DNA from 3 places in the Streptomyces sp. NBC_00212 genome. Region 1 is predicted to be linked to each of the others. Evidence: riboswitches for the same ligand, from Rfam matches in the RefSeq annotation. Region 1 holds a riboswitch; each other region holds the start of a gene.
The links. A riboswitch is a leader RNA that binds a small molecule or an ion and turns the genes downstream of it on or off. The one in region 1 is predicted to bind S-adenosylmethionine.
Positions count from the first base shown of each region.

Region 2: it holds a riboswitch for S-adenosylmethionine, as region 1 does, so the genes downstream of both, OHA17_RS28795 (aminotransferase class V-fold PLP-dependent enzyme) here and OHA17_RS04040 (glutathione S-transferase family protein) in region 1, are expected to answer to the same signal.
Region 3: it holds a riboswitch for S-adenosylmethionine, as region 1 does, so the genes downstream of both, thrC (threonine synthase) here and OHA17_RS04040 (glutathione S-transferase family protein) in region 1, are expected to answer to the same signal.

Region 1 is NZ_CP108115.1:856,909-867,053, forward strand. It holds partial or broken gene OHA17_RS04020 (LLM class flavin-dependent oxidoreductase) at 1-5, opposite strand, end outside; gene OHA17_RS04025 (NtaA/DmoA family FMN-dependent monooxygenase) at 267-1,640, opposite strand; gene OHA17_RS04030 (LLM class flavin-dependent oxidoreductase) at 1,662-2,873, opposite strand; gene OHA17_RS04035 (putative leader peptide) at 2,945-3,325, opposite strand; SAM riboswitch class IV at 3,632-3,775, shown strand; gene OHA17_RS04040 (glutathione S-transferase family protein) at 4,026-4,808, shown strand; gene OHA17_RS04045 (hypothetical protein) at 4,884-5,237, shown strand; gene OHA17_RS04050 (pirin family protein) at 6,050-7,015, opposite strand; gene OHA17_RS04055 (MGDG synthase family glycosyltransferase) at 7,378-8,703, shown strand; gene OHA17_RS04060 (polysaccharide deacetylase family protein) at 8,700-9,449, shown strand; gene OHA17_RS04065 (BlaI/MecI/CopY family transcriptional regulator) at 9,508-9,891, shown strand; gene OHA17_RS04070 (M56 family metallopeptidase) at 9,895-10,145, shown strand, end outside.
Region 2 is NZ_CP108115.1:6,318,413-6,328,557, forward strand. It holds gene OHA17_RS28785 (cytochrome bc complex cytochrome b subunit) at 1-386, shown strand, start outside; gene trpD (anthranilate phosphoribosyltransferase) at 573-1,637, shown strand; SAM riboswitch class IV at 1,723-1,840, shown strand; gene OHA17_RS28795 (aminotransferase class V-fold PLP-dependent enzyme) at 2,088-3,476, shown strand; gene OHA17_RS28800 (Lrp/AsnC family transcriptional regulator) at 3,819-4,100, opposite strand; gene OHA17_RS28805 (rhomboid family intramembrane serine protease) at 4,097-4,846, opposite strand; gene OHA17_RS28810 (hypothetical protein) at 5,001-5,255, shown strand; gene OHA17_RS28815 (NYN domain-containing protein) at 5,301-6,662, shown strand; gene OHA17_RS28820 (NlpC/P60 family protein) at 6,938-7,960, shown strand; gene OHA17_RS28825 (NlpC/P60 family protein) at 8,200-9,228, shown strand; gene OHA17_RS28830 (hypothetical protein) at 9,245-10,145, shown strand, end outside.
Region 3 is NZ_CP108115.1:3,978,263-3,988,407, reverse strand. It holds gene nagA (N-acetylglucosamine-6-phosphate deacetylase) at 1-116, opposite strand, end outside; gene OHA17_RS18195 (ROK family protein) at 116-1,123, opposite strand; gene OHA17_RS18190 (extracellular solute-binding protein) at 1,406-2,623, shown strand; gene OHA17_RS18185 (DUF3263 domain-containing protein) at 3,080-3,319, shown strand; gene otsB (trehalose-phosphatase) at 3,387-4,226, shown strand; gene OHA17_RS18175 (trehalose-6-phosphate synthase) at 4,389-5,864, opposite strand; gene OHA17_RS18170 (glucosyl-3-phosphoglycerate synthase) at 5,939-6,904, opposite strand; SAM riboswitch class I at 7,041-7,196, shown strand; gene thrC (threonine synthase) at 7,214-8,512, shown strand; gene OHA17_RS18160 (MoaD/ThiS family protein) at 8,587-8,862, shown strand; gene OHA17_RS18155 (cold-shock protein) at 9,309-9,512, shown strand.

The sequences.
Region 1 (10,145 bases):
CTGCTGCATGGAGTTGCGCAGCGCCGCGGTGGCCGTGGAGCCGGACGATATCGGGACCAGGTCGAGGATCCCGAGGGGGATGTCGGACATGTGCGGAGGCTCCTCAGCGGTCGGCGGGTACGGCTACGGGATGCGGCGCGGGCGCCACGGAAACCGGGCCGCGGAGGAACAGCGCATCGTGAAGGGACGACGCCCGCGCCATGTGGACTCGTCTGCGTCCGTCACCGGGTCCGGGGCGCCGGCGATGGGGGCGATGGGCGGGAGTTTCATGACGCCCACCGTGTGTCGTGCCGGTCGCCGGGGTGGGCCAGGCCGAGATGGTCGCGCAGTGTGGTGCCCTCGTACTCCGTGCGGTACACGCCCTGCTCCTGGAGCAGCGGAACGACCTGGTCGGCGAAGGAGTCCAGACCGCCCGGGGTGATGTGCGGGACGAGGATGAAGCCGTCACTGGCATCCGCCTGCACGAAGTCGTTGATCGTCCGCGCCACGGTGGCGGGTGAGCCGACGAAGGTCTGCCGGTTGCCTGTCTCGATGACCAGGTCACGGATCGACCACTTGTTGGCCGCGGCGAGCTCGCGCCATTCGCGGGCCGTCGCCAACGGATCACGGTACATGCGGACTTGGGCGCGGCCCCGGGCGACGGTGTGCTCACCGAGGTCGGGATCGATGTCCGGGATCGGGCCCTCCGGGTCGTACGCGGACAGGTCCCGGTTCCACACGAATTCCAGGTGCTTGATCGCGGTGGCCCCGCTCACCTGCTGGCGGCGTACCTCGCGGGCGAGCTCCTCGGCCTGGGCGTCTGTGTCACCGAGTACGAAACTCGCGGCGGGAAGGATCAGCAGCTGGTCACGGTTGCGGCCGTGCCGGGCCAGGCGCCCCTTGACGTCGGCGTAGAAGGCCTGACCCTCGTTCAGCGTCGCGTACCGGCTGAAAATGGCGTCGGCGCTCGATGCGGCGAACTCGCGGCCCTCCTCGGAGTCCCCCGCCTGGAAGATCACCGGGCGGCCCTGCGGGGAGCGCGGCACGTTGAACTGGCCCTGAATGTCGAAGTGTTGACCCGTATGGACGAAGGAACCCGCCTTGGCGTCGCTCAGGAACGTGCCGGTGGACCGGTCGGCGAGTATCTCGTCGCCTCGCCAGGAGTCGAAGAGCTCGTGCGCGGTCTCCAGAAATTCCTTGGCCCGCGAGTAGCGCTCCTCCTGTGGCAGGAAGCCGCCGCGCCGGAAGTTCTCTCCGGTGAAGGCGTCCCAGGACGTGACCACGTTCCAGGCCGAGCGGCCGCCGGAGAGGTGGTCGAGGCTGGCGAACTGGCGGGCCACCTCGTAGGGCTCGTTGAAGGTGGAGTTGATCGTGCCGGTCAGACCGAGGCGGTCGGTGACGGCGGCCAGCGCGGCGAGAATGGTGAACGTGTCGGGGCGGCCCACTACGTCCAAGTCGTAGATCTCGCCGCCCTGTTCGCGCAGGCGCAGCCCTTCGGCGAGGAACAGGAAGTCGAACTTGGCGCGTTCCGCGGTGCGCGCGAAATGCGCGAACGAAGAGAACTCGATGTGGCTGCCGGCCGCCGGATCGCTCCACACGGTCGTGTTGTTGACACCGGGGAAGTGGGCGGCCAGATGGATCTGCTTCAGGGGCTTGCTCATGTCGTACGGTCTCCGTCCGGCTCAGGCGGTGATGGCGGCGTAGCGGTTGGCGGGACGGGCGAGCCCCAGCAGCCCGCGCAGGGTCTCGGCCTCGTAGGCGCTGCGGAAGACACCGCGGCGCTGGAGCTCGGGGACCAGGCCGCGGGTGATCGCGGGGAGGTCGTGGCCGACGACGGCCGGGCGCAGCCGGAAACCGGACAGTCCTGCCTCCTGCAACTCCTGGAGCAAATCGGCGAGTTGGGACGGTGTGCCGGTGAAGATGTGCGCGTCGCTTGTGTATGGCTGCCCCGCGAGGGCGTCCAGTCGCTCCCGGCGGGCGGCGGCCTCTGTGGGGGCCTCGTCGAGGAAGACCACCAGGTCGCCGAAGATGTGCACGGTGTCGTCCGTGCGTCCCGCCGCCGCCTGCTCGGCGCGGATCTCCGCCACGATCGCGCGCGCCTGGTCGGTGTCGTGCGGGGTGACGTACCCGATGTCGGCGGCCCTGGCCACCAGCCGGTACGGGACGGTCGCGTGGGCGAGCGCGCTGACGACCGGCTGCCCCTGCGGCGGGCGCGGGGTGATCGAGGGGCCCTTCACTTTGAAGTGCTCGCCCTCGAAGTCGATGTAGTGCAGTTTCTCGCGGTCGATGAAACGCCCGGTCGCCACGTCCCGGATCTCGGCGTCGTCCTCCCAGCTGTCCCAGAGCCTGCGCACTACCTCGACGTAGTCGGCCGCCTCGTCGAAGTGCGGGCGCACCGCGACCTGCCCGGCAGGGGTGTTGTAGCCTCCGGCAGGCAGCGGCGGGACGGTCCGGCGCCCGAAGTGCGCGGCCTCGTTGGGGCGCGCGTCGATCTGCACGCGTACGCCCGCGCGGCCCGCACTGACGTAGTCGAGCGTGGCGATCGCCTTCGAGATGTGGAACGGCTCGGTGTGCGTGGTCACCACGGTCGGCACCACTCCGATGTGCCGGGTCCGTGGCGCGATGCGGGCGGCGATGAGGACGGCGTCCAGGCGGCCGCGCACCTGGTCGGTACGGTCGTCGGGCTCGGTGAGCAGCGACGACTGCAATCCGAGACCGTCCTCGATGGTCACGAGGTCGAGCAGTCCGTGTTCGGCTTCCACGACGAGGTCGGCCCAGTACCCGGCGGTGAGCAGATCGCGGGGGCGGGCCACCGGCTCCCGCCAGGACGCCGGATGCCAGCCGGTGCCGTCGAGAGCGACAGCGAGGTGCAAAGGAGAGGGTGATGAGGTCACGGCAGTGACGCCTTCCTGAAGATCCGTACGAGAAAGCCCGCCCCGTGCGAGGGCGTGGCCGCGAGGGAACGTCAGGGGCGACAGAGCGCGCCGGCGACGCGCAGCAGGTCGATGTGATGCCGGGAGTACAAGTACAGACGGCGGGGCGGCACCGGCTTCGCGACACGGCGAGGGGACAACGCGAGCACCCAGCTCACCGCCCCTCCCGCCCGGTGTGCCCGGGATCCTTGCCGACGCGGCGCGGACGGCTCCCCGGCGGGGGGCCGCGCGCTCTTCAGCAAGTCCAACACCACAACTACTCCTTTCCTTCCCGGAGTTCGACCCCTTGTTTCGTCATGGCCGACGAGGTCTCTGCACGGGCTCGGCGCAAGCCTGCGGTGACGCGCGTGGGGGCCGTGAGCCGGGGGACTGTCGAGCGCAGGGGGTCGCAGCGACAGCGGTGGGCGCACCACAGGCCCAGGGAACTGTCAGCCTCGGCAGAGGGCGCTACTCATGGCCGTACACAGCGCGCTGCTGACACGCAGCAGGTCGACGGCCCGGTCCGTACACAGGAGGATGCGGCCGTGGTGCCGCCGAGCGGCCGTCCCGTCAGCTGCGCGCATCACTGTCACCGTCACTTCTCCGGGCCCGGGGGCCGCACGTCGTTCGCGGAACGTAGCCAGGCGCCGAGGGGAATGTCAACGCACCGGACCACCAGATGAGACCGCTCGCCCAGGCTTCTTGACGGCGCAACGAAGCCCGCTCAGACTGGCGTCGACGGTCACGATTGTCAGCGCCCACACCGCGGTTTGCCCGCTTCAGTGGTCATCGGCCCCGGCCCGCTGACAGGCAACCCTTCCGCCGCGACGGGGTGCCCCGGGTGACGACCGGGTTCCGTCGGCACGGCGGGGCAAGCGTGGTCTCGCGTCTCGCGAGCCCCGGGAGTGAGGCGGGTGGACATGCCCAGGAGCGGCTTGACCAGGCGCCTGCACATCGATCTCCAGCGCATCTCCAGCGCTTACTGATCCGCGTTTGATCTGCGTTTGATCTGCGATCGACCGGGTCTGATTCCGCACGATCCGGACGGTCGCCTGTCAGCGCAGCCGCCCCCGCATCCCATCCGGCCGCTCATGCCCGCAAAGCCGTAGTGGCATCTCATTCCCAGGGAGAGTCATGCCCGAGACAGTTTCCCGCAGTTCCCGCACAGCCGCCTCCACCGGCTGCCAGCCGCCGGCGCCCGCTCCGGGTCCGCGATCCAGGACGATCACGGCACCCCCTCAGCCCCGTCGTTTCCGCAGCCGGATCGGCGTCGGCGCGGCCAGCGGCTTCTATCCCGCGCCCCGGCGCTACGACCTGTTTCTGTGCGCGAGTTGTCCCCGCTCGCTGCGCATCTCGATCACCCTCGACCTGCTCGGCCTGCGCCAGTCGGTCGCCACGACGCTCCTGACCTCCCTTGCCGCGACCCCCGACGGCTACGCCGAACTGCACCGCGCGTACGAGACCACGGTCCACCACTTCGACGGACCCCTGGCGGCGCCCGCGCTGCGCGACCGCTGGAGCGGACGGATCGTCAGCAACCACACCCCCGACATCCTCCGCGACCTGGCGGGCTCCCTCGCCGGTGAGGAAGGCGCCCAGCACGCGCCTCTCCGGCCGCCGCGCCTCGTCGCGGACATCGAAGCCCTCAGCACCCTGCTGGACCGGGACGTCACTCCGGCCGCGCGACCCTCGGCGCGACAGGCGGCACTGGCCCTGCTGGACCGCGGCCTCGCCCGCCACCCCTACGCACTGGGAACGGAGTTGACTGCCGCGGACGTGGACGTGTGGGTGGCGCTCGTCCGCCTCGACCGGGACGAGCTGAGGTGTGCATCCCCTCGGCTCGGGGACTACGTGCGACGGCTCGGCGACCGTCCCGCTTTCCGGAGCGCGATCAAGACGATGTACGACGCGGCATAGAGCCCACGCGGACCGCCCGGGTCACCGCGTCGAGAGCGCACCTCGGCCTCGCCGCTCCACGACCAGTACTCGGCGGTGCCCTTGTACGGGCAGATGCACCTCGCCCAGATCTTCTCGACCCGGCACGACCTCGACATCTACCGGCTCTGCCTCGACGTCCACACTCGGCTTCGCGACTTCCTCACCCAGTACGCCGAAGACCGCCCACTGCTCGGGGAAACCCTAGAAAACTGGCTCTACCCGCTGGCGTCCATGTCGGCCTACACCCTGACCCGGCTACGCCAGCCGTCCCCTCGCGATCTGCTCAACATCGACCTGGGCCACCTCAACGAGCCGCTCATGACCCGCATGACCGGAACCTTGGAGCAGAACTTCAAGACCGCCCTGCGCCACAGCAAAGCCGACGGCGTCGACCGCATCGAAAGGTGATCCGCACCGGCCGGCGTGTAGGAGCGAGGGGAAAGCCCCTGCTCGCGGACACCACAGCAAGATCCGGACCATATACGGACCAACTCTGCTCCGCAGCGCGAGCTCCCACTCGTTTCCGCAGGCCAGAAGCAGGTCAGGCCGTATACCACCAGCAGACGAACAACCTGTTGAGCGCCTCACATGCGGCTGGGCACGCCTCTCTGACACCACAAGTTCTCACAGGACCCTGCCAAACCTTCACGGCCAGACCGCCTGACAAACGAGGACACAACGCGCCTGAACCCCATGCCAGTTCTACCCGTAGATGCCTAGACGAACTGACGCTCCGACAACAGCGCGCGCCACAGGAAGGACTTACAAGTTCTGGCGCCGCGCGGCGGCATCGGCAGTGCCGCAGCGTACCGACCGGTGCGACCAAGCCACGGAGTCACGCTCCGCTCGGGTTGTCGAGTACCTACAACGACCACTCGGCGACATGCCCGGCTACGACTCCCGGGGCCCGCTGCAACCCCTTGGCAGCCTCAGCCAACCCAGGGGTCAGTAATAGGGCAAGCGTGTTCTCATCGCGAGCGATCCCTAGACACGCTGGACGTGCAGCGACAGGCCTCGGTGTCGACATGACACACCGTCAGAAAGGTCAGCATTGGGTCAACATTAGGTTTACTGAACCCTCCCGCACAAGGTCACACACTGGACGGCAGATCCCCTCCCGCGCACCGGAAGACCGTGGTTCCGCACAACGTCGATCGGTCACCTCCAGGGCCGAGTTCTACGCTTCCCCGCAGGTCAGGCCGATCGCGCAAAAACGCAGATCAGCGCACCCGACCCCGCGCTTTCAGGGGCACTGCCGGCAGCTCCGGCGCCGGGATCGGCCCCCCGTCGTACCCCTTCACCTCACCGAAGCGCGACCCCGTCATCCAGTCCGAACGGGCCTGCTGGATGTCCTCGTTGGAGCGGCCGATGAAGTTCCACCACATCACGATCTCCTCCTCGAACGGCTCGCCGCCCAGCAGCATCACGGCCGCGTCGGAGGCGGCTCGGAGGGGGAGTTCGGTGCGGCCGCAGCCCAGGTAGAGCATGGAGCCGGGGAGGACCGGTACGTCGTCCACGTGGCCCTCGCCCGACATGGCGAGGACGGCGTACTCGAAGTCGGGGTTCAGGGGAAGTCGCGTTTCGGCGCCGGCCGCGAGGGCCAGATCCGCGCCGACAATCGGGGTGTACGTGCTGCCCGGTGACGCAGCGCCGTCGAGTTCGCCCAGGATGACCGTCGCGTCGATGCCCGGTGCGGTGGCGTGCGGCAGGTCGGCGTGGTGCTGGAAGTGCGGCTCGACGTGGCGGTGGGCATCGGGCAGGGCGACCCACAGCTGGGCTCCGTGCAGGAAGCGGCTGTGCGACTTGGGAGTTTCCTCCGAGTGGCTGATGGCCCGGCCCGAGGTCATCAGGCCGAGCTCCCGGGGGCGTACGGTCTGCAGGCTGCCGAGGCTGTCGCGGTGCAGCACCTCGCCCTGGTGCAGCCAGCTCACGGTCTGCAGGCCCATGTGGGGGTGGGGCGCCACCTGCATGCCGGGTTCGTCGGCGATGTCGTCGGGGCCGTAGTGGTCGACGAACGCCCAGGCGCCGACCATCCGGCGGCCGAGGTTCGGCAGCAGCCTGCGCACCTCGGTGGACTCGCCGAGTTGCACGGTGCGGGGCGAGAGAAGCTCGCGCACCGGCTCGGCCACGACGAAGCCGCGTCCGCCGCAGACGGAAAGCGCGGGCTGGCGATCGAGATTGCTCATGCGGTCAACCTATTCCCTCGCGGGGCACGGAGCCCCAGGATCCTGGCACAACCCTGCCAGGTCCCGCCGATGGCCCGCAGCTCTTCGTGTTTCGGCAGGTCAGCCGGGCGTCGAGAAGGAGCCGTTGGCGCCTCGTGGCCGACAAGCCCGCCCTGTCCCCGACAAGCCCGGCCAACCCCGCCCCGCCCCACTCGCGAGACGTCCGCCGTACGCCGTTCACCCCGCGCTCTCCTCATGCCTCACCACCCGCTCCCCAATGTTCTACATCGTGTAGTAGGTTCTTATGGCAGCCCCCGCCCGGCCCGCTGTCGCGGCGCCGCGGGAGGCGGAGTTCCGCATGCTCTTCAGGAGGCTGACCGGCCGTGCCCCGTCGCGACATCCCGGATGACGTCCGGTCCAAGTCCACCCACTCGCCTCACGGCAGCCCCGCCGGTGGCCGGATCACCATCGTCTCCGCGAGTGTGGGCGCGGGGCACGACGGTGCCGCCGACGCGCTCGCCCTGCGTTTGGAGGCGGCCGGGTTCGAGGTGGACCGGCACGACTTCCTGGATCTGCTGCCGTTCCGGCTCGGCCGGGGCCTGTCCGAGGCATACCACCGGCTGCTGACCAGTGCACCGTCCGGCTACCAGCGGATCTACGCGGCCACCGAACGCTCGGGCTCCCCCGGCCCCGCGATCCGCGCCCTGCTGCGCAGCGCCGAGAGACGTACGCTCCGGACGATCCGGCCACAGACGCGGGCGGTCGTGTCGACCTATCCGCTCGCCGGCCAGGTACTCGGCGCGCTGCGGCGCGGCGGGCGCCTCGCCGTCCCCGCTTTCACCTACCTCACCGACTTCTCCGTGCACCCCCTGTGGGTCGCCCCGGGCATCGACGCGCACCTCGCCGCGCATCCGGTACCAGCGGCGCAGGCGGCCGCGCTCGGCGCGGCCGGTGTGAGGGTGACCGGGCCGGTGACCGGGCCCCGTTTCACCGCGGCCGACGAGGCCGAACGCCGGGTTGCCCGGGACCGGTTCGGGCTCCCCCACGATGCCGCGCTCGCCCTCCTGGTGGCGGGGTCCTGGGGCGTCGGGCCGGTGCGGCAGTCCGCCGCGGAGATACGGGACAGTGCGGCTGCCGAGCCGGTCGTCGTGTGCGGGCGCAACGCGGCGCTGGCCGAGCAGTTGCGTGCGGACGGCTTCCGGTACGTCCACGAGTGGGTCGGGGACATGCCGCTGCTGATGCGTGCCTGCGACGTCCTCGTCCAGAACGCGGGTGGCCTCACCTCGCTCGAAGCGTTCGCCAGCGGGCTGCCCGTGGCCAGTTACCGGTGCATACCGGGACATGGGCAGACCAATGCGGCCGCCCTCGACGAGGCGGGTCTTGCCGCCTGGATACAGCAGCCGGAAGCCCTCACCTCCGTACTCTCCGATCTCGTCAAAGGGCCGCTCGGGGAGCGCCAGCGTGCGGCCGGGCTCGCTCTTTTCGCGACGGCGCCCGGTCCCGCTGACGTCATCGCCGACGCGGCTCTCCCCCGCGCGAACCCGACGGTGAAACCCCAACTCGCTTGGCACAGAGGGAAGTTGGCTGCTTCTGCCCTGACCGTCACCCTCTCGCTCGGAATCGGCGCGCCGCTCGCCCATGCCTATGAGAACGATCGCGGGCGGCTGCCTCACCTCGCCCACAGCTTCTTCGAAAGGTGCGAGATGTGAGCTCACGTACCACCAGGGCCGCGCTGATCGTGGCCGCCGGGGCGCTGCCCGCGCTCGCCGTCGCACACGCCGCGCCGGCCGTGTCCACCCTCGGCCCGCTGCGCAACCGCACCATGCCCCGGCTCGCCGGCCTCGGCCACCCCGACCACATCGCGCTGACCTTCGACGACGGACCCGATCACCTGTCGACCCCGCACTTCCTCCGCCTCCTCGAACGGGAGGGCGTGCGGGCGACGTTCTTCCTGCTCGGCTCGATGCTCGCCCGCTCGCCGGGTCTCGCCAAGGAGATGGCCGCGGCCGGGCACGAGATCGGCGTACACGGCTGGGCGCACCGCCCGCTGATCCTTCGCGGCCCGCGCGCCACCCATGACGACCTGGCGCGCGCCCGCGACCTGGTCGGCGAGGTCACCGGCGAGCGTCCCCGCCTCTTCCGGCCGCCGTACGGGGTGATGAGCACGGGTGCCCATCTCGCCTGCCGGGACCTCGGTCTCACGCCCGTGCTGTGGACGGCCTGGGGCGAGGACTGGCGCCGCCGGGCCACACCGGGCTCGGTGCACGACACGGTGATGGGCTCGCTGCGCGGCGGCGGCACGGTGCTGCTCCACGACTCCGACTGCACCTCCGCCACGGGCTCGTGGCGCACCACCCTGGCCGCGCTGCCCGCGCTCCTCGACACCTGGCGGGCCCGGGGCTGGCGGACCGGCCCGCTGCGCGACCACGGCTGCGACCGGCTCTACGCCACGTAGTAGCTTGGGCTCCACCCGGTGGCCACCGGGATCAGCGCGGCAACAAAGGGGTACGAACGTGGCGAACGACGGCGCCGGGACGGCCGGGCGGCGGGCGCCCGGTGAGCTGGAGAACGAGGTGCTCGCCGCGCTCTGGGCGGCCGGCGAACCAGCGGCGGCCGGCACGGTCCGCGAGCACGTCGCCGGTGATCCGGCGTACACGACCGTCCTGACCATTCTGTCCCGGCTGTACGAGAAGGGCCTGGTCACCCGGGAGCGGGCCGGCCGCGGCTACTTGTACTCCCCGGTACGGGACGAGGCCGGGCATGCCGCGGCCGGCATGCGGGCGCTCCTGGAGAAAGGCGGCGACCGGGCCGCGGTGCTCGCCCGGTTCGTGTCCGAACTCGGCACCGAGGACGAAGAGATCCTGGAGCAGTTGCTGCGCGGGCACAAGGAGGGCTGAGCGGTGCGCGTCGCCCTCTTCACTCCCCTCGCGGTCAGCGCGGTGCTCGCGCTCGCGGCGCCCTGGGCCGGCGGCCGGCTGCCGCCGCGCATGGCCGCCTGGCTTTTGACGCTGGCCTCGCTGGTCGCGGCGGTCGGCGCGGCGACCGCGCTCGGCATGATGGCCTTCACGCTCATCGCGCAGATCCCGGCCGTGGCCGCGGAGGGCGAATGGTCGCCCGGTCTGGTGGCCGCGCACACCCCGGTCAACTGGCT
Region 2 (10,145 bases), 5.5 Mb from region 1:
GGTTCGTGCGGATCTCGTTCTTCGTGGCCCCGGTCCTCGCGTTCATCGCCACCAAGCGGATCTGCCTGGGTCTGCAGCGGCGCGACGCCGAGAAGGTGCTGCACGGACGCGAGTCCGGCATCATCAAGCGGCTGCCGCACGGCGAGTTCGTCGAGATCCACGAGCCGCTGGACGCCAACGCGCGCTACAAGCTCACCGCGCACGAGCAGTACAAGCCGGTCGAGATCGGCCCGACGGTCGACGAGAACGGTGTCGCCCGCAAGGTCTCGCGGACGCAGAAGCTGCGCGCCAAGCTCAGCAAGGGCTACTTCGGCGAGGGGAACCAGATCCCCAAGCCGACGGCCGAGGAGTACGAGGAGATCACGAGCGGCCACGGCCACCACTGATCTCCGCTTGATCTGACGGTCGCCACAACCGAGGCTCCGGCCCGGCCCCTTCGCGGGGGCCGGGCCGGAGTCTTTTGCGTACGCGTTTCTCTACGGCGTCCGCAGTGCGGGCACGGGCGCGGGGTGCCCCGTCGCTGTCGATAGGCTGGCGGGCGGTATCCAGTCCCTTGACCACCAGGAGCGAGCATGAGCGCTGTTACCCCCACCGGAGGCGACACCGTGGCGGCCCACTCCTGGCCGGGCGTCCTGGACGCGCTCCTGAGCGGCACCGACCAGAGCGCGGACGTGACCGCGTGGGCGATGGACAGGATCATGCGCGGGGAGGCCACCGACGCCCAGATCGCCGCCTTCGCGGTGGCCCTGCGGGCCAAGGGCGAGACGGTCGCCGAGATCACCGGCCTGGTGCGCACCATGTACGAGCACGCCAACCTCATCGAGGTACCGGGCCCCAGCGTCGACATCGTCGGCACCGGCGGCGACAACGCCAAGACCGTCAACATCTCCACCATGTCGGCGATCGTGGTGGCCGGCACCGGCGCCAAGGTCGTCAAACATGGCAACCGGGCCGCCTCCTCGGCCAGCGGAGCGTCCGACGTACTGGAGAAGCTCGGCGTCAACCTCGACCTCAGCCCGCAGCGGGTCGTCGAGGTCGCGGAGGAGGCCGGCATCACCTTCTGCTTCGCGGTCAAGTTCCACCCGGCGCTGCGCTACGTCGCCGCGGCCCGCCGCGAGATGGGGATCCGCACCACCTTCAACTTCCTCGGCCCGCTGACCAATCCGGCGCGGGTACGGGCCCAGGCGACCGGCGTCGCGGACGCGCGGATGGCGCCCATCGTGGCGGGCGTGCTCGCCGAACGCGGCTCCTCCGCGCTGGTCTTCCGCGGTGACGACGGCCTCGACGAACTGACCACCACCGGGACGTCCCGGGTGTGGGTGGTGCGCGACGGCCGGGTCCGCGAGGAGAGCTTCGACCCGCGGGATGTGGGCATCGAGATCGTGCCCATCGAGGCGCTGCGCGGCGCGGACTCCTCGTACAACGCCGATGTCGCCCGGCGCCTGCTTGCGGGGGAGCGCGGGCCGGTGCGGGACGCGGTGCTGCTCAACTCGGCCGCTGCCCTCGTCGCCCTCGAACCGGGACAGGGCCCGCTCGCCGGGCAGCTCGGCGCCGCCATGGCCCGGGCTGCCGAGGCCATCGACTCCGGGGCGGCCCAGCGCGCCCTGGAGCGCTGGGTCGCGGCCAGCAACGCGTAGCCCGTACCTGATGTGACGCAAGGCGCAGTCCAGATCGCGGACTGTGCCTTGCGCACGCCGGGACGTGTGGCAGGATGCTGTTCAAGGTCATGAGTGACAGCGATTTAGGCCCCGGCTCGCTGTCCGGCAACCCTCCGTCCGTGGCGGGGTGCCCCGGGTGAAGACCAGGTCGTAGGCAGCAAGGCCTACGGCAAGCGCGGACCCCTGGACATCGTTGGATGTCACAGCCCTGGGGTCCTGGTCCTCAAGGGAGCAGTCTCGTGAGCAAGCGAATGCGATAGGGCGTACCGCCCCTTCTTCACAACCCTCCGCGCACCCGTCTCGGGCTGCGTGTTCGAGGTCAACACCCGTACACGGCAAGGCAGTTGAGCCCTCTCGATCGCAGCAGGGTCGCGCCGCCGTACCCGGGGTCCGAAGTCAACTCGCCTTTTCCTGCCAGGAGATACCGCCATGTCCGCACGCCCTGCCGCCACCACCACTGCTACCGCCGTCGAGTCCGCCGACCCCTGCTGTGCGGCGCCGCTGCCGGTGCTCGGCCGCGATGTCACCGTGCCGCTGGTCACCGGCGGCGAGGTGACCTACGCCGCCCTCGACTACGCGGCGAGCGCACCCGCCCTCCAGCGGGTCTGGGACGACGTCGCCGCGTACGCCCCCTACTACGGCAGCGTGCACCGCGGGGCCGGCTACCTCTCGCAGCTCTCCACCGACCTGTTCGAGAACAGCCGCGAGACGGTGGCCGAGTTCCTCGACTGCCGCCCCGGCGACCAGATCGTCTTCACCCGCTCCACCACGGACTCGCTGAACCTGCTCGCCCAGGTGATCCCGGCTAACTGCGAGGTCTTCGTCTTCGAGACCGAGCACCACGCCTCGCTGCTGCCGTGGCGCGACGCCCGCGTGACGTACCTGAACGCGCCGCGCACCCCGCAGCAGGCCGTCGAGACGCTGGAGCGCGCGCTCGCCGACCGCGACCCCTACGGCCCCGCCCTCGTCTGTGTCACCGGCGCGTCCAACGTCACCGGCGAGCTGTGGCCGGTACGGGAACTCGCCGCCGCCGCGCACGCCCACGGCGCCCGCATCGTCCTCGACGCCGCCCAGCTCGCGCCCCATCACCCCGTATCCGTACGGGAGTTGGACGTCGACTGGATCGCCTTCTCCGGGCACAAGCTGTACGCGCCCTTCGGCTCGGGCGTGCTCGCCGGGCGCGCGGACTGGCTCCAGGAGTCCGAGCCCTACCTGGCCGGCGGCGGCGCCTCCAAGAAGGTCGCGCGGCGCGCCGACGGCGGCGTGGACGTGGAGTGGCACACCACGGCCGCCCGCCACGAGGCCGGATCGCCCAACGTCATCGGCGTCTACTCCATCGCCTCCGCCTGCAAGGCGCTGACCGAGGCGGGCTTCGACTCGCTGGTCGAGCGGGAGCGGCACCTGATCGCGAAGGTGCGGGCCGGCCTGGCGGAGGTGCCCGAGGTCCGGGTCCTGTCGCTCTTCGGCGACGACGCGCCCCGGGTCGGCGTCATCTCGTTCGTCGTCGACGGCTGGAACAGCTCGCACTTCGCGGCGGCGCTCTCGGCGGAGTACGGCATCGGCGTGCGCGACGGCCTGTTCTGCGCCCACCCGCTGGTGCGCACCCTGCTCGGCAGCGACCCGCAGGACCCGGGCGAGTGCGGGGCCCCCGAGGCCGAGCCGGGCGAGCGCTCCCTGAACGCGATCCGGGTCAGCTTCGGGGCGGGGACGCCGGACGAGCACGTGGACCGCTTCGTGCGGGCGGTGCGGGAGCTGGTCACGCAGGGTGCGAAGTGGCAGTACCGCACGGAGTCGGGCCGCTGCGTCCCGGCGGTGTAACCCCGCCGGGCCACGCCTCCCTGGGGCTCCGCCCCAGACCCCGGGGAGTCTGCCCACCCGCCCGCCCGTCGCGCGGGGTTGGTTGGTTCCGCCCCTGGGGCTGCGCCCCAGACCCCATGCGGGGGCTTCGCCCCCTGCACCCCCTGTCGCGCCTCAAGGGCGCTCGTCCTCAATCGCCGGACGGGCTGAAATGCCCGGTGCTGGCCAGCACCGATCCTGCTAAGGGCGCGGGGCTGTGACATTGTGCGGCTCCGCCGCGTGGGCGCGACCAGCCAAGCACGGTCCGCGGTCGAACGACGTCGGAAGTGGGGGTTCGGGGGCGGCGCCCCCGAGCAGGGTGGGTCAGGAGTCCAGGCCGATGGCGAAGGCCGCTTCCAGGTCGTGCTGGGAGTACGTCCGGAACGCCACATGCGTATCCGTGCCCTCGACACCCGGGATCTTGCTGATGCTGCCCGGGATGATGTCCGCCAGATCGTCGTGGCGGGCCACCCTGACCAGCGCGATCAAGTCGTACGTACCGGTCACCGAGTACACCTCGCTGACGCTGTCGAGCGCCGCGATGGACTCCGCGATCTCGGGAATCCGGTCCACGCTGGTCTTGATGAGCACGATCGCGGTGATCACGGCTGGCTTTCTCCCTCGGTGGCGGCCGGACCCGCGGGCTTCACGGGCTTTCGGCGTTTCACTCTATCCGCCCCGCGGAAACGGGCCCACGCGTAGAGGAAGCCGAGGCCGAAGCCGATGAGATGGGCGAGGTAGGCCACCCCGGGCCCGGCCGGCGCGCTCCGGATCGCCAGCCACTGCAGGGCGAACCAGAAGACCAGCACCATCCAGGCGGGGAACCGCAGCGGCAGGAACAGCAGGAACGGGAAAATGCTGGTCACCCTGGCCCTGGGGAAGAGGCAGAGGAAGGCGCCGAGCACCGCCGAGATGGCCCCGGACGCCCCCACCAGGGTCTGGTCCGAATCCGCGTGCGCCGCCGCGTACCCGAGCAGCGCCAGATAGCCCGCCACCAGGTAGAACAGGACGAACTCCGCCCGGCCCATGCGCTCCTCGGCCATCGCGCCGAAGACGTACAGGAACAGCGTGTTGCCGAGCAGGTGCAGCCAGCTGCCGTGCACGAACAGGGCGGTGAGCGGGGTGAGCAGGGTGGGTGGCCGCCCCGTCATCAGCTCTTCGGGGATGACGCCCCAGCGGGCGAAATAGTCGCTCTGGGCGCTCAGGACCGCGTCGCCGGTCCCGTAACCCGGGTCGAGGCCGGAGACCGGGCTGAGGACGAAGAGCAGGCAGCAGGCGGTGATCAGGCCGTACGTCATGGTCGGGCCGTGCACCACGCCTTTGAGGATCGCCGCTCCCCGCCACTTGATCATGGGGAGAGAATGGCCCAAAGGGAGCTTTCGGTACAGACCGCCTCGCCGTGCCGGTGGCGGACGGGTAGGCCGTAGGGTTGCGGGCAGTACTCCCGCAGTTCGACGGCGCACCGCGAGATCCTGGACCATGGAAGTGGAAAGAGGACGGCACCACATGACCACCGTTCCCCAGCCGACCGCCGACACCCGGTGGCGCTGCACGCTCTGCGGAAACCTCACCCGTTTCGATGTCACCCGCTCGTCGAAAGTGATCGAGTACGTGCATCTGGACCTCGCCGGAGAGCCCAAGGTGGAGGAACGCGAGGTGGTCAGTGAGACCATCGAGTCGGTCCGCTGCCGCTGGTGCAACGCGGTGGACCAGATCGAGCTAGTGGACCGGCCGGGTACCGACGCCGCGACCGCCTCCTGAGGGCGGCCGCCCGAGCGGTACGGATGACAGTTGGGGTGACGGATTGTGGAGCATGCAAGCGGTGCTGAACCGGCCGCTTCGGCCGGCGACGGCCCCGCCGAGGTGCTCGACCGCCCGCTGCCCGAAGGGGTGCGGCGCCGGGTCGTCGCCTTCGTCTCGGAGGCGTTCGGCGGCCTGACCGTCGCCGAACTGCCCGGACAGCTGCGGCAGTACGCCCGTTTCACCCCGACCCGGCGCGCCAAGTTCGCGGGCAACGCGATGGCCGCCGCGCTGGAGAGCGACCCCGTGTTCCGCCAGCGGATCGGCGAGCGGCTCAAGGAGTCGCAGCCCGAGCTCGCCGGCGCCGTCGAGGCCGGCTCGCCGCCCGCGGCCGCCGATCCCGTGGACGTGGCGGCCGCCGCCTATGTGCTGCGCCCCACCGGATGGGTGAAGCTGGTCGCCGCGGCCGGCGAGGAGGCCCAGCGGGCGTTCGCCGAGCGGGCGGACGAGGAGGGCCGGCGCGAACTGGAGCGGCTGCGCGAGGAGCTCGCCGAGGCGCGCGCCCTGGTCAAGTCAGAGAACGAGGCGCTGCGTACGGAGCTGCTCGCAGCCCGCAAGGAAGCCGAAACGCTCCAGCGCAAGCTGCGCAGCGCCCAGAGCGATGTGAAGCGCGGCGAGGCCGCGCTGCGCCGGACCACCTCCGAGATCGACGGCATCAAGTCCGAGGCGGCCGCCCAGGTGGCCGCCGCCGAGAGCGAGACCCGTCGGCTCAAGACGCGGCTCGGCGAGGCCGAGGCGGGCCTGGAGGCGAGCCGGCGCGCGGTCCGCGAGGGGCGTTCCGTCGAGGACATGCGGCTGCGGCTGCTGCTCGACACCGTCCTGGAGAGCGCCCAGGGCCTGCGCCGCGAACTGGCCCTGCCGCCCGCCTCCGTACGCCCCGCCGACACCGTGGACGCGGTCGCGCCGGGCAACATGACGCCCAAGGACATCGCGGCCCGGGCCCTGTCGGAGACCGATCCGGCGCTGCTCGACCAGCTGCTCGGGCTGCCCCAGGTGCACCTGGTCGTGGACGGCTACAACGTCACCAAGACCGGCTATCCGACAATGCCGTTGGAGAAGCAGCGCCTGCGGCTGCTCGGTGGCCTGTCCGTGCTCGCCGCCCAGACGGGCGCCGAGGTCACCTGCGTCTTCGACGGTGCGGAACTGGCGGCTCCGGTGCTCCTCGCGCCGCCCAGGGGCGTACGGGTGCTGTTCTCGAAGCCCGGGGTGACCGCGGACGAGCTGATCCGTCAGCTGGTGCGGGCCGAGCCGTCCGGGCGGCCCGTGGTGGTCGTCTCGACGGACAAGGAAGTCGCGGACGGCGTCGCGAAGGCGGGCGCCCGCCCGGTCGCCTCGCTGCTGCTCCTGAAGCGGCTTTCACGCGTCTGACGCATTCAGGGTGTTTGGCAACTCCTGTGTTCAATGCCCGAATTCGGGTGATCGCTGACCAGCGCTCCGTCAAGTGTCAACTACTGCGCGTGGGATGACAGTAAAGAAACGCCTCGGTCGCGGAAGTTTTTCCTATCAGGATTTGAACTGATCACAGGAAGGTCACTAGGGTCGGGCCTCGTACCTTCACGCGTTGATCACTCGCCCCGGGGTGGCCGTGAAGGTCCCGCCGAGTGTGCTCTGTTCGGCGGCTGAGGAAGAAGGAGCTCGCCTTCGTGGGGTCCCACCGTCGTCCCAAGCCCGCGAGCCGCACCCGCGTGACCGTGCTCAGCGCGACCGCCGCCGCTGTCGTCGCCCTCACCTCGCAGGCCGCCCAGGCCGACCCGAAGCCCACCAAGGACGAGGTCAAGAGCAAGGTCGACAAGCTCTACGACGAGGCCGAGCAGGCGACCGAGGCGTCCAACGGCGCCAAGGAGAAGCAGGCCACCCTGGAGAAGGAGATCGGGCAGATCCAGGACAAGGTCGCCCGTGGCCAGGAGGAGCTCAACACCCTGCGCAGCGGCCTCGGTTCGATGGCCTCGGCGCAGTACCGCTCGGGCGGCATCGACCCCTCGCTCGCGCTCTTCCTCTCCTCCAACCCGGACGACTTCCTGGACAAGGCGTCCGCCCTCGACCAGCTGAGCGCCAATCAGGCCGAGGCGCTGCAGAAGATCCAGGGCAAGCAGCGCACCCTCGCGCAGGAGCGCAAGGAAGCCCAGGACAAGCTGAAGGACCTCGCCGACACCCGCAAGGTGCTCGACGACAAGAAGAAGGAAGTCCAGGGCAAGCTCAGCGACGCCCAGACGCTGCTCAACTCGCTGACCGCGCAGGAGAAGGCCGCGCTCGCCGCCGACGACGCGCGCGCCAACCGCTCCGACGCGCGGCCGGACCTCGGCAACGTGCCCGCCTCGGGGGTCGGCGGCGCCGCCCTCGCCGCGGCCCAGACGATGATCGGCCGGCCGTACCAGTGGGCCGCCACCGGCACCGCGTCCTTCGACTGCTCGGGTCTGACGGGCTGGGCCTACCGCCAGGCCGGCGCCAACCTGCCGCGTACCTCGCAGGAGCAGGCCAACGCGGGCACCCGGGTCAGCCGCAGCGAACTCAAGCCCGGCGACCTGGTGCTCTTCTTCGGCGACCTGCACCACATCGGCCTGTACGCCGGCAACAACATGGTGCTGCACGCGCCGAGGACCGGCACGGTCGTGCGCTACGAGTCGATGGACAACATGCCGTTCCAGTTCGGTGTGCGCATCGGCTGACGCGCCTTTCGCTCCGTCAGCCGCCGACACCGCCCAAACGGGCGAATTCCGGCAACTCGCGCTGACGCCACGCCCCGCCGGTGACCTGTGCTCTCCGGTGGGGCGTCACTTTGCGTAGGCGGCCGGGTCGTTGGCCGCCCGGTGTGCGCCCGGTTACTGTCCGGCGTGCGGTTCCCCCGGTGACTCGCCGCCCGCCCGGGCGGCAGGGGCCGCACGCAGTGCAAGGGAGTGCGGCATACGTGGCGTCCCATCGCCGGCCTTCGCAGTCGGGCCTGACCCAGAGCGCCCGCGTCACCGTCCTTTCGGCCGCGGCGGCAACGGCCGCGGCAGCCCTCGCGGCCCCCGCGGCGAGCGCCGACCCGCGCGAGCCGGCTCCCTCGGGGCAGGCCAAGGTCGACCGCCTCTTCGAGGAGGCCGAGCAGGCCACTGAGCAGTACGACAAGGCCGACGCGCACGCGCGTGAGCTGCGCGAGCAGGTCAAGCAGGCGCAGGACGGCGTCGCGCGCGGCCAGGACAGGATCAACCGCATGCGGGGCGCGCTCGGCGCGATCGCCGGGGCGCAGTACCGCTCGGGCGGCATCGACCCCGCGCTCGCGCTGCTCCTGTCCTCCAACCCGGACACCTATCTCGACCGGGCCGCCGCCCTCGACCGGCTGAGCGAGCGTCAGACCGGCGCGCTCCAGGACCTCCAGCGCGAGCAGCGGCGCCTGTCGCAGCAGCGCGCCGAGGCGAGGCGCAAGCTCGCCGAGCTGGAGCGCAGCCGCACCGAGGTGGCCCGGCACAAGCGGACCGTGGAGTCGAAGCTCGCCGAGGCGCGCCGGACGCTGAACGCGCTGCCCACCGCCGACCGCGCCGCCTTCGACCGCGCCTCCCGCTCGGGCCGCACCGAACTGCCCGGGCTCCCCGACTCGGCGCCCGCCTCCGCGCGGGCCGCGGCGGCCGTGATGGCGGCTCGCGCGGCGATCGGCAAGCCGTACATCTGGGGGTCCAGCGGGCCCGCCGGGTTCGACTGTTCGGGCCTGATGCAGTGGTCGTACGCCCAGGCGGGCCTGGGTCTGCCGCGCACCTCGCAGGAGCAGCGGTACGCCGGCCACCAGGTGCCGCTCTCCGAGGCGAAGCCGGGCGACCTGATCACGTACCGGCACGACGCCAGCCACATCGCCATGTACATGGGGAACGGCCAGGTGGTGCACGCGCCGTATCCCGGGGCGCCGGTGCGCTACGACCCCGTGGGGATGATGCCCATTTCCTCGGTGACGCGCGTCTGACCGTACGATCGGCGGCGTGGCAGGTCATGGACGTGGTCGACGGGTGTGGCGCGGGCGGGCGGCGGGATGCGCGCTCGCCGCGCTGCTGCTCGCGGCCGGCTGCTCGGCGCCCGGTTCGGCCCCCGACGCCACGGCGAGCCAGGTCCAGCAGGTCCTCGACCGGCGCGCGGCCGCGGTCCTCAAGCACGACGAGGTCGGCTATCTGGCCGCCGTCGACCCGGCCGCCACGGGCCTGCGGGTGGCTCAGCGCACCGAGTTCGGCAACCTCGCGCAGGTGCCGCTGAGCTCCTGGACGTACCGGGTCACCGGCGTGGACCGGCACGGCGCGACGGCGACCGCCAAGGTGGAACTGCACTACCGCATCGAGGGCTACGACACCGCGCCCGTCACGGCCGCCCGCACTCTTACCCTCGACCGGCGCGGCGGGAACTGGTACGTCACCGACGACCGGCCAGCCCAGGGCGACGCGCAGCTGCTGTGGCAGCAGGGCCCGGTCACGGCCGTACGCGGCATCCACAGCCTGATCCTCGGGGTCGGCCAGGACTTGGCGAAGCTGCACGGGATCGCGGTCGCGGAGGACGCGGCGGTACCGGCGGTGTCGGCCGCGTGGCCGGGCACATGGGCAGGCCGAGTCGTGGTGCTCGTCCCGCCCTCCCTCGACGGCATGGCCGCGTTGCTCGGCGCGCCCGCCGCCTCCTACCGGGGCATCGCGGCGGTGACCACCGGCGAGGCGGGTGGCGCGGCGGCGGCCCCGGCGGACCGGGTGATCGTCAACCCGGACGCGTACGCGGTCCTCGGCGACCTGGGTCGCAAGGTCGTCCTCACCCACGAGACCACCCACGTGGCCACCCGCGCCCACACCTCGCCCGCCACCCCGATGTGGCTCTCGGAGGGCTACGCGGACTGGGTCGGCTACC
Region 3 (10,145 bases), 3.1 Mb from region 1:
GCGTCGGCGGGGGCGGCCCCGGCGATCCTGGTGCCGTCGACGATCACGCGTCCGTTCTCGACGACCCCGGTCGGGAGGACGACGCGGGCGCCGGAGAGAACAAGCGATGCGGCCATCAGGCGGTTACCTCACTGGAGTCGGAGTCGGAGTCGGAGTCTTGGGCCGGGTCGGGATCGGAGCCGGAGCTGGAGCCGGAGTCGGCGGTCTCGGCGACGAGGTCCCAGGCGAGCAGGCCCGCGCCCAGGCAGCCGGCGGTGTCCCCGAGGGCCGCCGGGACGATCTCGGGCAGCTTCTGGAACGTCACGCGCTCCTCGACGGCGGCCCGGAGCGGTACGAACAAGGTTTCCCCGGCTTCGGCGAGTCCGCCACCGATGATCAGCACGCGGGGGTCGAGCAGGGTGAGCGCCGTGACCAGACCGTCGGCGAGCGCGTCGACCGCGTTCTGCCAGACGGCGAGCGCGCGGGGGTCGCCGGACTCGACGGCCTTGGCGCAGTCGGCGGCGTCCGCGTCCGGGTCACCGCTCGCCCCGGCCCAGGCCAGCGTCACCGCGGAGGCCGAGGCGAGGCGCTCCAGGCAGCCGCGCTGGCCGCAGGGGCAGGGGATGCCTCCGGGGCGTACGACGATGTGGCCGATCTCCCCGGCGAAGCCGTGCGCGCCCGGCTCGACCCGGCCGTCGATGCCGATCGCACCCGCGATGCCGGTGCCGAGCGGGATGAACAGGAAGCGGTCGGCGCCCTTGCCCGCGCCGATCCGGCCCTCGGCGAGGCCGCCGGTGCGCACGTCGTGGCCGAGCGCGACCGGCACCCCGCGCAGGCGCTCGCTGAGCAGCCGCCGCATGGGTACGTCGCGCCAGCCCAGGTTGGCGGCGTACGCGGCGATCCCGTTCTCGGCGTCGACGATCCCGGGCACGGCGACGCCGGCCGCGACAGCGCTCTCGCCGAGGTGCTCCTCCCCGTACGCCCGCAGGTCCGCCGCGAACGCGAGGATCGACTCGACGACGGCGTCGGGCCCGCGCTCTCTGCCGGTGGGCCTGCGCGCCTCGTGGAGCAGCGTGCCGTGCGCCCCTACGAGGGCGGCCTTCATCCCGGTGCCGCCCACATCCAGGGCGATGACGTGTCTCACGGGGACAGTCTCGCGCCAACACCCATGAAAGGTCTAGTCCACTCGCCAGAAGAAGTAGAAAGCGCTTTCTGCCCTCAAAGTTTCCCAATGTACTCTTGCACCGGGCGTTGCGGAAGCGATATGCGACTGGTGTAGACCTCATGCCCCCGTATGAGGGAAAATCGCAGCTCAAATACAGGACGTCACGGGGGACCGACTGGATCCGCCAGGATCACAACGAGGGTGGGATAGCGCGTGCGCAGGCGCTTCTTGGGCTTGACCGCGGCGGTTGCCGCATTCGGCATGACGGCAGTGCTCTCGGGATGTGGCGGGCAGAGCGGTTCCGGCGACGTCACCCTCAAGCTGGTGGCCGCCGACTACGACATATCCGGCGGCGGCAGCACGAAGACGTACTGGCACAACGTTGTCGACGCGTTCGAGAAGAAGAACCCCGGCATCAAAATCGACGTCCAGATCTTCTCCTGGGACGTCGTCGACGCCAAGGTCGCCGAGATGGTCAAGGCGGGCAACGCCCCCGACATCGCGCAGATCGGCGCGTACTCCGACTACGCGGCGAGCGGCAAGCTCTACAGCGTCGACCAGCTGCTCTCCATCCCCACGGAGGCCAACTTCCTGGCGCCGCTCGCGGACGCGGGCAACGTCAAGCGCGTCCAGTACGGCATGCCGTTCGTGGCCTCCACGCGACTGCTCTTCTACAACCAGACCCTGTTCGACGACGCCCACATCAGGCCGCCGAACACCTGGGCCGAGCTCGCCACCGACGCCAAGGCACTCAAGGCCAAGGGTGTGAAGACCCCCTTCGCGCTGCCGCTCGGCAGCGAGGAGGCGCAGGCCGAGACCATGATGTGGATGCTCAGCGGCAACGGCGGCTACACCAACACCGTCGACGGCTACGACATCGACTCGCCCGAGAACATCCAGACCTTCGAGTGGCTCAAGAGCAACCTGGTCGAGCCCGAGCTGACCGGCCCGGTCGCGCCCGCCAAGCTCAACCGGCAGGCCGCGTTCGACGCGTTCGCGAAGGGCGAGGTGGGCATGCTCAACGGCCATCCCTCGCTGATGGAGCAGGCCAAGAAGAAGGGCATCAAGTTCGGCATGGTGCCGCTGCCCGGGCCGAACGGCAAGGCCAAGGCGGCGATGGGCGTCGCCGACTGGATCATGGGCTTCAAGCAGGGCGGGCACCGGGCGCAGATCGGCAAGTTCCTGGACTTCACGTTCACCGACCAGAACGTGCTCCAGTTCGCCGAGCAGTACGACCTGCTGCCGTCCACGGTGTCGGCGTCCTCGGCGATGGCGGCGGACGCCAAGCACAAGGACCTCAAGCCGTTCCTGGACGCCCTGCCGACGTCCGAGCTGCCCCCGGTCGGCAAGACGTCGTGGCCGAAGGTGAGCGAGACGGTGAAGAAGAAGATCGGTACGGCTGTGGCGCCGGGGGGTTCGCCGAAGGCGGTCCTCCAGGACATCGCGAAGGTGGCGATGGACGCGGAGAACGCGGAATAACCCGGGGTTCCTCGGGGGTTCCGCCCCAAACCCCGGGGAGTTTGCCCACCCACCCACCCGCCCGTGACGGGGTTGGATGAGCTGAGCCCTGGGGCTGCGCCCCAGACCCCCTGCGGGGGCTCCGCCCCCGGACCCCCGTTTCGCGCCTGAACGGCGCTCGTCCTCAAACTCCCCCAAGGCCTTAAGGGCCAGGGGGACCCCCACGACAGGCTGGGAATGCCTGCGAGGGCACCCTGCTAGGGGCGCGGGGAACTGCGCGAGCAACCACGCACGGTCCGCAGCCGAAGCGCCACCCACCATGTCCCACTCATCACCCGCCGGAGCCGACCCCACCCACCCCCGGCGGGTTTAGGGAAGGGGCGGGGAGGGGCCTCCCGGGGTCTGAGGCGGAGCCCCAGCGCACCCCGCCGAACCGCACCGCACCCCATCCCGCCGCCCAGGGCTACCGTGGACCGCATGGCAGAAGAGGCAGAAGAGCTGGACGACCGGGCGCAGGCCGTGCTCCGGATGGAGGCCCGCGCCTGGCCCACCCCCGGTGCCAAGGAGCGGGCCATCAGGGAGGAGCTCGGGGTCTCACCCACGCGCTACTACCAGCTCCTCAACGCCCTCCTGGACGACACCCGCGCCCTCGCCCACGCCCCCGTGACCGTCAACCGCCTCCGCCGGGCCAGGGACGAACAGCGCGACCGCCGCTGACCGCACGCGCCGTTGCGCCATACGTGCACCCACCCCGCCCCGCCCGGACCCCGATAGGGTCGGCCGCATGGGAAGCCAACCGCAACCCCTGCCGACCCCCGCCACCCAGCTCGGCCGCGACGGCCTCGCCGCGATCGTGGCCCGCCCGGAGCGCGCCGTCGTCGCGATCGACTTCGACGGCACGCTCGCCGAGATCGTCGCCGACCCCGAGCAGGCCCGGGCCCACCCCGACGCCGTACCCGCACTGGTCGCGCTGGCCCCGCACGTCGCATCCGTCGCCGTCGTCACCGGCCGGCCGGCCGGGGTCGCGGTCCGCTACGGGGGCTTCGCGGGGGTAGGAGGCCTTGAGCACCTCGTGGTCCTGGGCCACTACGGCGCCGAGCGCTGGGACGCGGTCACCGGCACCGTCCATACCCCCGCCGCCCACCCCGGCGTGGCCGCGGCCCGCGCGGAACTCCCCGGAGTTCTCGACACGCACGGCGCCTGGCGCGGCACGTGGATCGAGGAGAAGGGCCAGGCCGTCGCGGTCCACACCCGCCGGGCGCAGGACCCCGAGGCCGCCTTCGAGGCCCTGCGCACCCCGCTCGCCGACCTGGCCACCCACCACGGCCTGGTGCTCGAACCCGGCCGCCTGGTACTGGAGTTGAGGCCCCCGGGCATGGACAAGGGGGTGGCGCTCGCCGCGTACGTACACGAGGTGGGAGCCGAGTCGGTCCTGTACGCGGGCGACGACCTGGGCGACCTCCCCGCGTTCGCCGCCGTGGAAAAACTCCGCTCGGACGGCATGCCGGGGCTGCTGGTGGCCGCGGACACGGTGATTCCCGAACTGGCCGAAAGGGCCGACCTGTTGCTGAACGGCCCGGCGTCGGTGACGAAGTTCCTGAGGGCCCTGGCCTCGCACATGTAGCCCGGGCCGGGGGAGGGCTGGGGCGTGTCCGGGTGGGCCGCCCCAGCCCCCCCGGTAGTCCCCTCCCCGCCCCTTCCCGCAACCCTCCGGGGGTCTGGGGCGCAGCCCCAGGAGCCGAACCACCCAACCCCGCACGGGCGGGCCGGTGGGCAAACGCCGCCCTCACCCCCCCAGCGCCTCCAACTGCGCCAAGAACCACCGCCGAGGCGGCAACGCGGTACCCGCCGCAGCCAGCCGCTTGGTGCGTTCCGCCCGCTCCTCCTCCGCCATGGACAGCCCCGCGTGCAACGCGGCGGCCGTCCCCGTGACGTCGTACGGGTTCACGACGATCGCATCCTCCCCCAGCTCCGCGAACGCCCCCGCCTCCCGCGAAAGCACCAGCACGCACCCCGAGTCGGACACCACCGGAACCTCCTTGGCGACGAGGTTCATGCCATCGCGGACGGGGTTGACGAGGGCGACGTCCGCGAGCCGGTAGGCGGCCAGCGACCGGGCGAAGTCGTCCTGGACATGAAGCACGACAGGAGTCCAACCGGCAGTCCCGTAAGCGGAGTTGATCTCATCGGCCACCCGCCCGACCTCCTCCGTGTACTCCCGGTACACCGCCAGATCCTGCCGGGAGGGATACGCGAAGGCGACGTGCACGACCCGTTCGCGCCACTCGGGGTGTGTGTCGAGCAGGTGCCGGTAGGCGAGCAGGCCCCGCACGATGTTCTTGGACAGCTCGGTGCGGTCGACCCGCACGATCGTCCGGCGGTCCGGCCCGATCTGCTCGCGCAGGGCGGCCATGCGCTGCTCGACGTCGGCCTCGTGCGAGCGCCGCCGCAGGAAGTCGCCGTCCGCGCCGAGCGGGTACACGGCGATGTCGGTCTCGCGAGCGGCAGGCTCCCCGGCCACCACCCCGTGCCGGAAGAAAACCCGCCCCTCCGCGCCCGGCGAGCCGACCACCTCGCCCTCGTCCGCCCCCAGCACCCCCGACACCGACGCCGCGAACGCGGAGGCCCACCGCCAGGTGAGGAAGCCCAGCCGGTCCGCGCCCAGCATCCCCCGCAACAGCTGCCGCGCGATGTCGTCCGGGAGCATCCGGAAGTAGTCCACCGGCGCCCACGGCGTGTGCGAGAAGTGGGCGATCCGCAGGTCGGGACGGAGCGAGCGGAGCATCCCCGGCACCAGGGCGAGGTGGTAGTCCTGCACCAGGACGCGCGCCCCGACCCCCGCCTCCGCCGCCAGCGCCGCGGCGAAGGCGCGGTTGTACGCCTCGTACGAGGCCCACTGCCGCCGGAACTCCGCGTCGAAGACCGGCTCCAGCGGTGTCTGGTACAGCATGTGCTGGACGAACCACAGCACCGAGTTCGCGATGCCGTTGTACGCGTCGGAGAAGACGGCCGGGTCGATGTCCAGCATCCGGACGCCCGTCTCACCCACGCCGCGTCGCACCGCCTCGCGGTCGCCGTCGCCGAGCGCCGCGCACACCCACACCGACTCCACGTCGGAGCCGATCGCGCTGAGCCCCGAGACGAGCCCGCCCCCGCCCCGCTTGGATTCGAGGGACCCGTCCTCCTTCAGGGCATACGAGACGGGGCCGCGATTCGACGCGACGAGTACCTGGGCCCTGGGGGCGGCGTGCGCGGTGACCATGTTGCGGAACCTAGCCCACCCCGCAACCCCTCAAACACCCGTACGCCCGCCCCCGGGAGCGGGATCCGGCCGTCCTACGCCGCCCGGTGCACCGCGTACTCCTCGATGTCCCGCATGGGCGGCCGCTCCTCGGTGTCGACGGCGTACGTGTGCGGTACGAAGCCGTGCTCACCGCGCTCGAACTGGGTCAGCTCGGGCCGTACGAGATGGCCCCGGGACAGCCTCAGCTGCGCGGTGCGGTAGATCGCGGCGGCCATCCGGCCGAGCGCCGGCCCGTCCTGGTGGCGGTGCCTGCGTACGCCCACGTCGACCTGGGCCAGCGCGTCGAGGCCCACCGTGTGCAGCGCGTCGACGAGCAGCGCGAGCTCCACTCCGTACCCGACGGGGAACGGCAGCCGCTCCAGGAGTGAGCGCCGGGCCGCGTACTCGCCGCCCAACGGCTGGACAATTCCGGCCAGTTGGGGCCAGTGGAGGTTGAGCAGCGGCCGCGCCACGAGCTCGGTGACCCGGCCCCCCTGGCTCGCCGTCTCCCCGAAGGGGCTGTCCGCTCCGAAGGGGCGGTCGTACATCGCCTTGACGAAGTCCACGTCCGGGTCGGTCAGGAGCGGCCCGACGATCCCGGAGACGAACCCCGCGTCGAAGTCCTTCAGGTCCGCGTCGATGAAGCACACGACGTCGCCGCTGGTCACGAGCAGCGAGCGCCACAGCACCTCGCCCTTGCCGGGCAGCGCGGGTATGCGGGGCAGGATCGCGTCCCGGTGGACGACCCGGGCGCCGGCCTTCGCCGCGACCTCGGCCGTACGGTCGGTGGAGCCGGAGTCGATCACCACGAGCTCGTCGACCAGGGGGACGGAATCGGTCATCAGCTCGCGCCGGATCGCGGCCACGATGTCACCGACGGTGGCCTCCTCGTCGAGGGCGGGCAGCACGACACTGACGGTCGTACCGGTGCGCTGTTTCGCGGCCAGGATCCGCTCGATCGGCCGCTCCGCCGCGGACCAGGAACGCCTGCTCAGCCAGCGTTCCACCTCTTCCAGCACGGTTCCTGGCCTCCTCGTGTGATCCATCTCGCGGTTCGGACGACTATCTCAACCGTCCCGGGCTTCGGTTACAGTCTTGAACAACGCGGATGACCGTCGCATGTCGGGGGTCGTCGTCACGCTGACAATCGAATACCGCTCATCCAGAGGGGCAGAGGGAAACGGCCCGTTGAAGCCCCGGCAACCCTCCAGTCGGTTCTCGTCGATCTCTACGATCCAAGACACGAGGCCACCGGCTAGGGAAGGTGCCAAATCCGTCTCATGGCGACGTTCGCCGTGAGGAAGATGAGGAGAAAGGGCCTCCCCTCCATGTCTGCACAGACTGTCGAAAACCGTACCTCTGCCGACAATGCCGTTGATCTCGGTCCGGCGTCCGGGCTTTCCTGCCGCGAGTGCGGCCAGCGTTTCGAACTTGGCCCGATCTTCGCCTGCGAACTGTGTTTCGGACCGCTCGAAGTGGCTTATGACCTGCCGCTCGGCGACCCCGAGGCGCTGCGCAAGCGGATCGAGGCGGGCCCCGAGAACATCTGGCGTTACGCGCCGCTGCTGCCCGTCCCCGCCGACGTCGCCGACAAGCCGAACCTGAACCCGGGCTTCACCAAGCTCGTCAAGGCCGAGAACCTGGCGCGCGAGCTGGGCGTCGAGCCCGGCAAGCTGTTCGTCAAGGACGACTCGGGCAACCCGACGCACTCCTTCAAGGACCGCGTCGTCGCCCAGGCCCTGGAGGCCGCCCGCGCCTTCGGCTTCACCACCCTCTCCTGCTCCTCCACCGGAAACCTCGCGGGCGCGGTCGGCGCCGCCGCCGCGCGGGCCGGCTTCCGCTCCTGCGTGTTCATCCCGCACGACCTGGAGCAGGGCAAGGTCGTCATGGCCGCGGTGTACGGCGGCGAGCTCGTCGGCATCGAGGGCAACTACGACGACGTGAACCGCTTCTGCTCCGAGCTCATCGGCGACCCGCTCGGCGAGGGCTGGGGCTTCGTCAACGTCAACCTGCGGCCGTACTACGGCGAGGGTTCCAAGACGCTGGCGTACGAGATCTGCGAGCAGCTCGGCTGGCAGCTGCCGGACCAGCTGGTCATCCCGATCGCCTCGGGCTCCCAGCTCACCAAGATCGACAAGGGCCTCCAGGAGCTGATCAAGCTCGGCCTCGTCGAGGACAAGCCGTACAAGATCTTCGGCGCGCAGGCCGAGGGCTGCTCCCCGGTGTCGACCGCCTTCAAGGCCGGGCACGACGTCGTACGCCCCCAGAAGCCGGACACCATCGCCAAGTCCCTCGCGATCGGCAACCCGGCGGACGGCCCGTACGTCCTGGACATCGCGCGCCGTACCGGCGGCGCGGTGGAGGACGTGAACGACGAGCAGATCGTCGACGCGATCAAGCTGCTCGCCCGGACCGAGGGCATCTTCGCGGAGACCGCGGGCGGTGTGACGGTCGGCGTCACCAAGAAGCTCATCGAGGCCGGTCTCATCGACCCGTCGCTCACCACGGTCGTGCTCAACACCGGTGACGGGCTCAAGACCCTGGACGCGGTGGCCGCCACGTCCCAGGCGACCGCGACCATCCGCCCGAGCCTGGACGCCTTCCGCGAGGCCGGCCTCGCCCACTGAGGCGCTGAGGCGCTGAGCCACGAGGCGGGCCTCGGCCCACTGAGCCACTGCTGAACGACTAGGAGCACCGAACCATGAGCGTGAACGTCCGCATCCCCACGATTCTCCGCACCTACACCGGTGGCCAGGCCGAGGTCGCCGCCGAGGGAGCCACCCTCGCCGAGGTCATCGCCGACCTGGAGAAGAACCACACCGGCATCGCCGCGCGCGTCCTGGACGACCAGGGCAAGCTGCGCCGCTTCGTCAACGTGTACGTCAACGACGACGACGTGCGCTTCGAGCAGGGCCTCCAGACGGCCACGCCCGAGGGCGCCGGCGTCTCGATCATCCCGGCGGTCGCGGGCGGCTGATCCGCCGTCTTCAACCGCCGTCTTCAACCGCGCGTTTAACTTCATCCGTACCCAGAGTTGAACCCAGAGTTGCCCTCTCCGCACGAGAAGCGGAGGGGGCAATTCAACATGGTTGAGCGGGGTACAGTTGGGGAAGCCCCTTCGCTTCGAATGCCAAGTGCATATGAGAACGCGACAACATGAGGTCAAAGTGTGTGTGTCCTTTGTGCCTTAAGTGCGCTTTGCCCGGCCCGACTTGCCCCGGAATGTTGAATTCACGGCATTCCGCTCTCCGAGTGTGCCCGGAATTCTCGTCCGATTGACCTGTTGCAGAGGGCAGTTGGGCAGATACATTCAGCCGCGGTCGACGCGTTCCGGCGCACACCCTCTCCTGTCGGAGGGTGGAGGTCTGACCCGGGTCCGCGAAGTGTGGTCCCGTGCAAGGGCCAGTAATAGGGGAGTTAGGCATGGCTCAGGGCACCGTCAAGTGGTTCAACGCGGAGAAGGGGTACGGCTTCATCGCGGTCGACGGTGGTGCGGATGTTTTCGTCCACTACAGTGCGATCCAGATGGACGGTTACCGCACCCTTGAAGAAGGTCAGCGAGTCGAGTTCGAGATCTCGCAGGGCCAGAAGGGTCCGCAGGCGGACATGGTCAAGCTCGCCGTCTGATCTCGGCGCGATCGGCCACCGACGCACTCACGCGTGAAGGGGGCTGCCCAAAAGGGTGGCCCCCTTCACGCGTTCCTGCATCCCCCCGTGGCCGCTGCCCGGTGGTTCCCTGCTGGGGCTCCGCCCCAGACCCCGTTCGCGCCTTAAGGGCGCTCGTCCTCAAACGCCGGACGGGCTGGGGATGCCGGTGCCGGCCAGCATCGAGCTTTTAGGGGCGCGGGGCTGTGACACGTGCGGCTCCGCCGCGTGGGCGCGACCAAGGGGATGCCGGGTGCCCTACAGGGGCGCGGGGAACTGCGCGACCAGCCACGCACGACCCGCAGGTCGAAGGGGGTTAAGGGGCGCGAGGCTGCGACATTGTGCGGCTCCGCCGCGTGGGCGCGACCAGCCACGTACGACCCGCGGACGAAACGGACGGCCCTCCGCAGGAGCCGGGGTGTGGGGGCGGAGCCCCCGCCGGCGCCGGGGGACGGGACAGCACCGGTAAGTGGAGGGGTCCGGTTCAAGAGACTCGCTTGCACTCGCAGGTGCCGAGTGCTAATCATTGGGCTTAGCACTCTCCCAGTGAGAGTGACAGAACTTGGATCGGGTCAGTGAGGCCCGCAGACCGCGTGGGGCAAGGAACCACAAGGG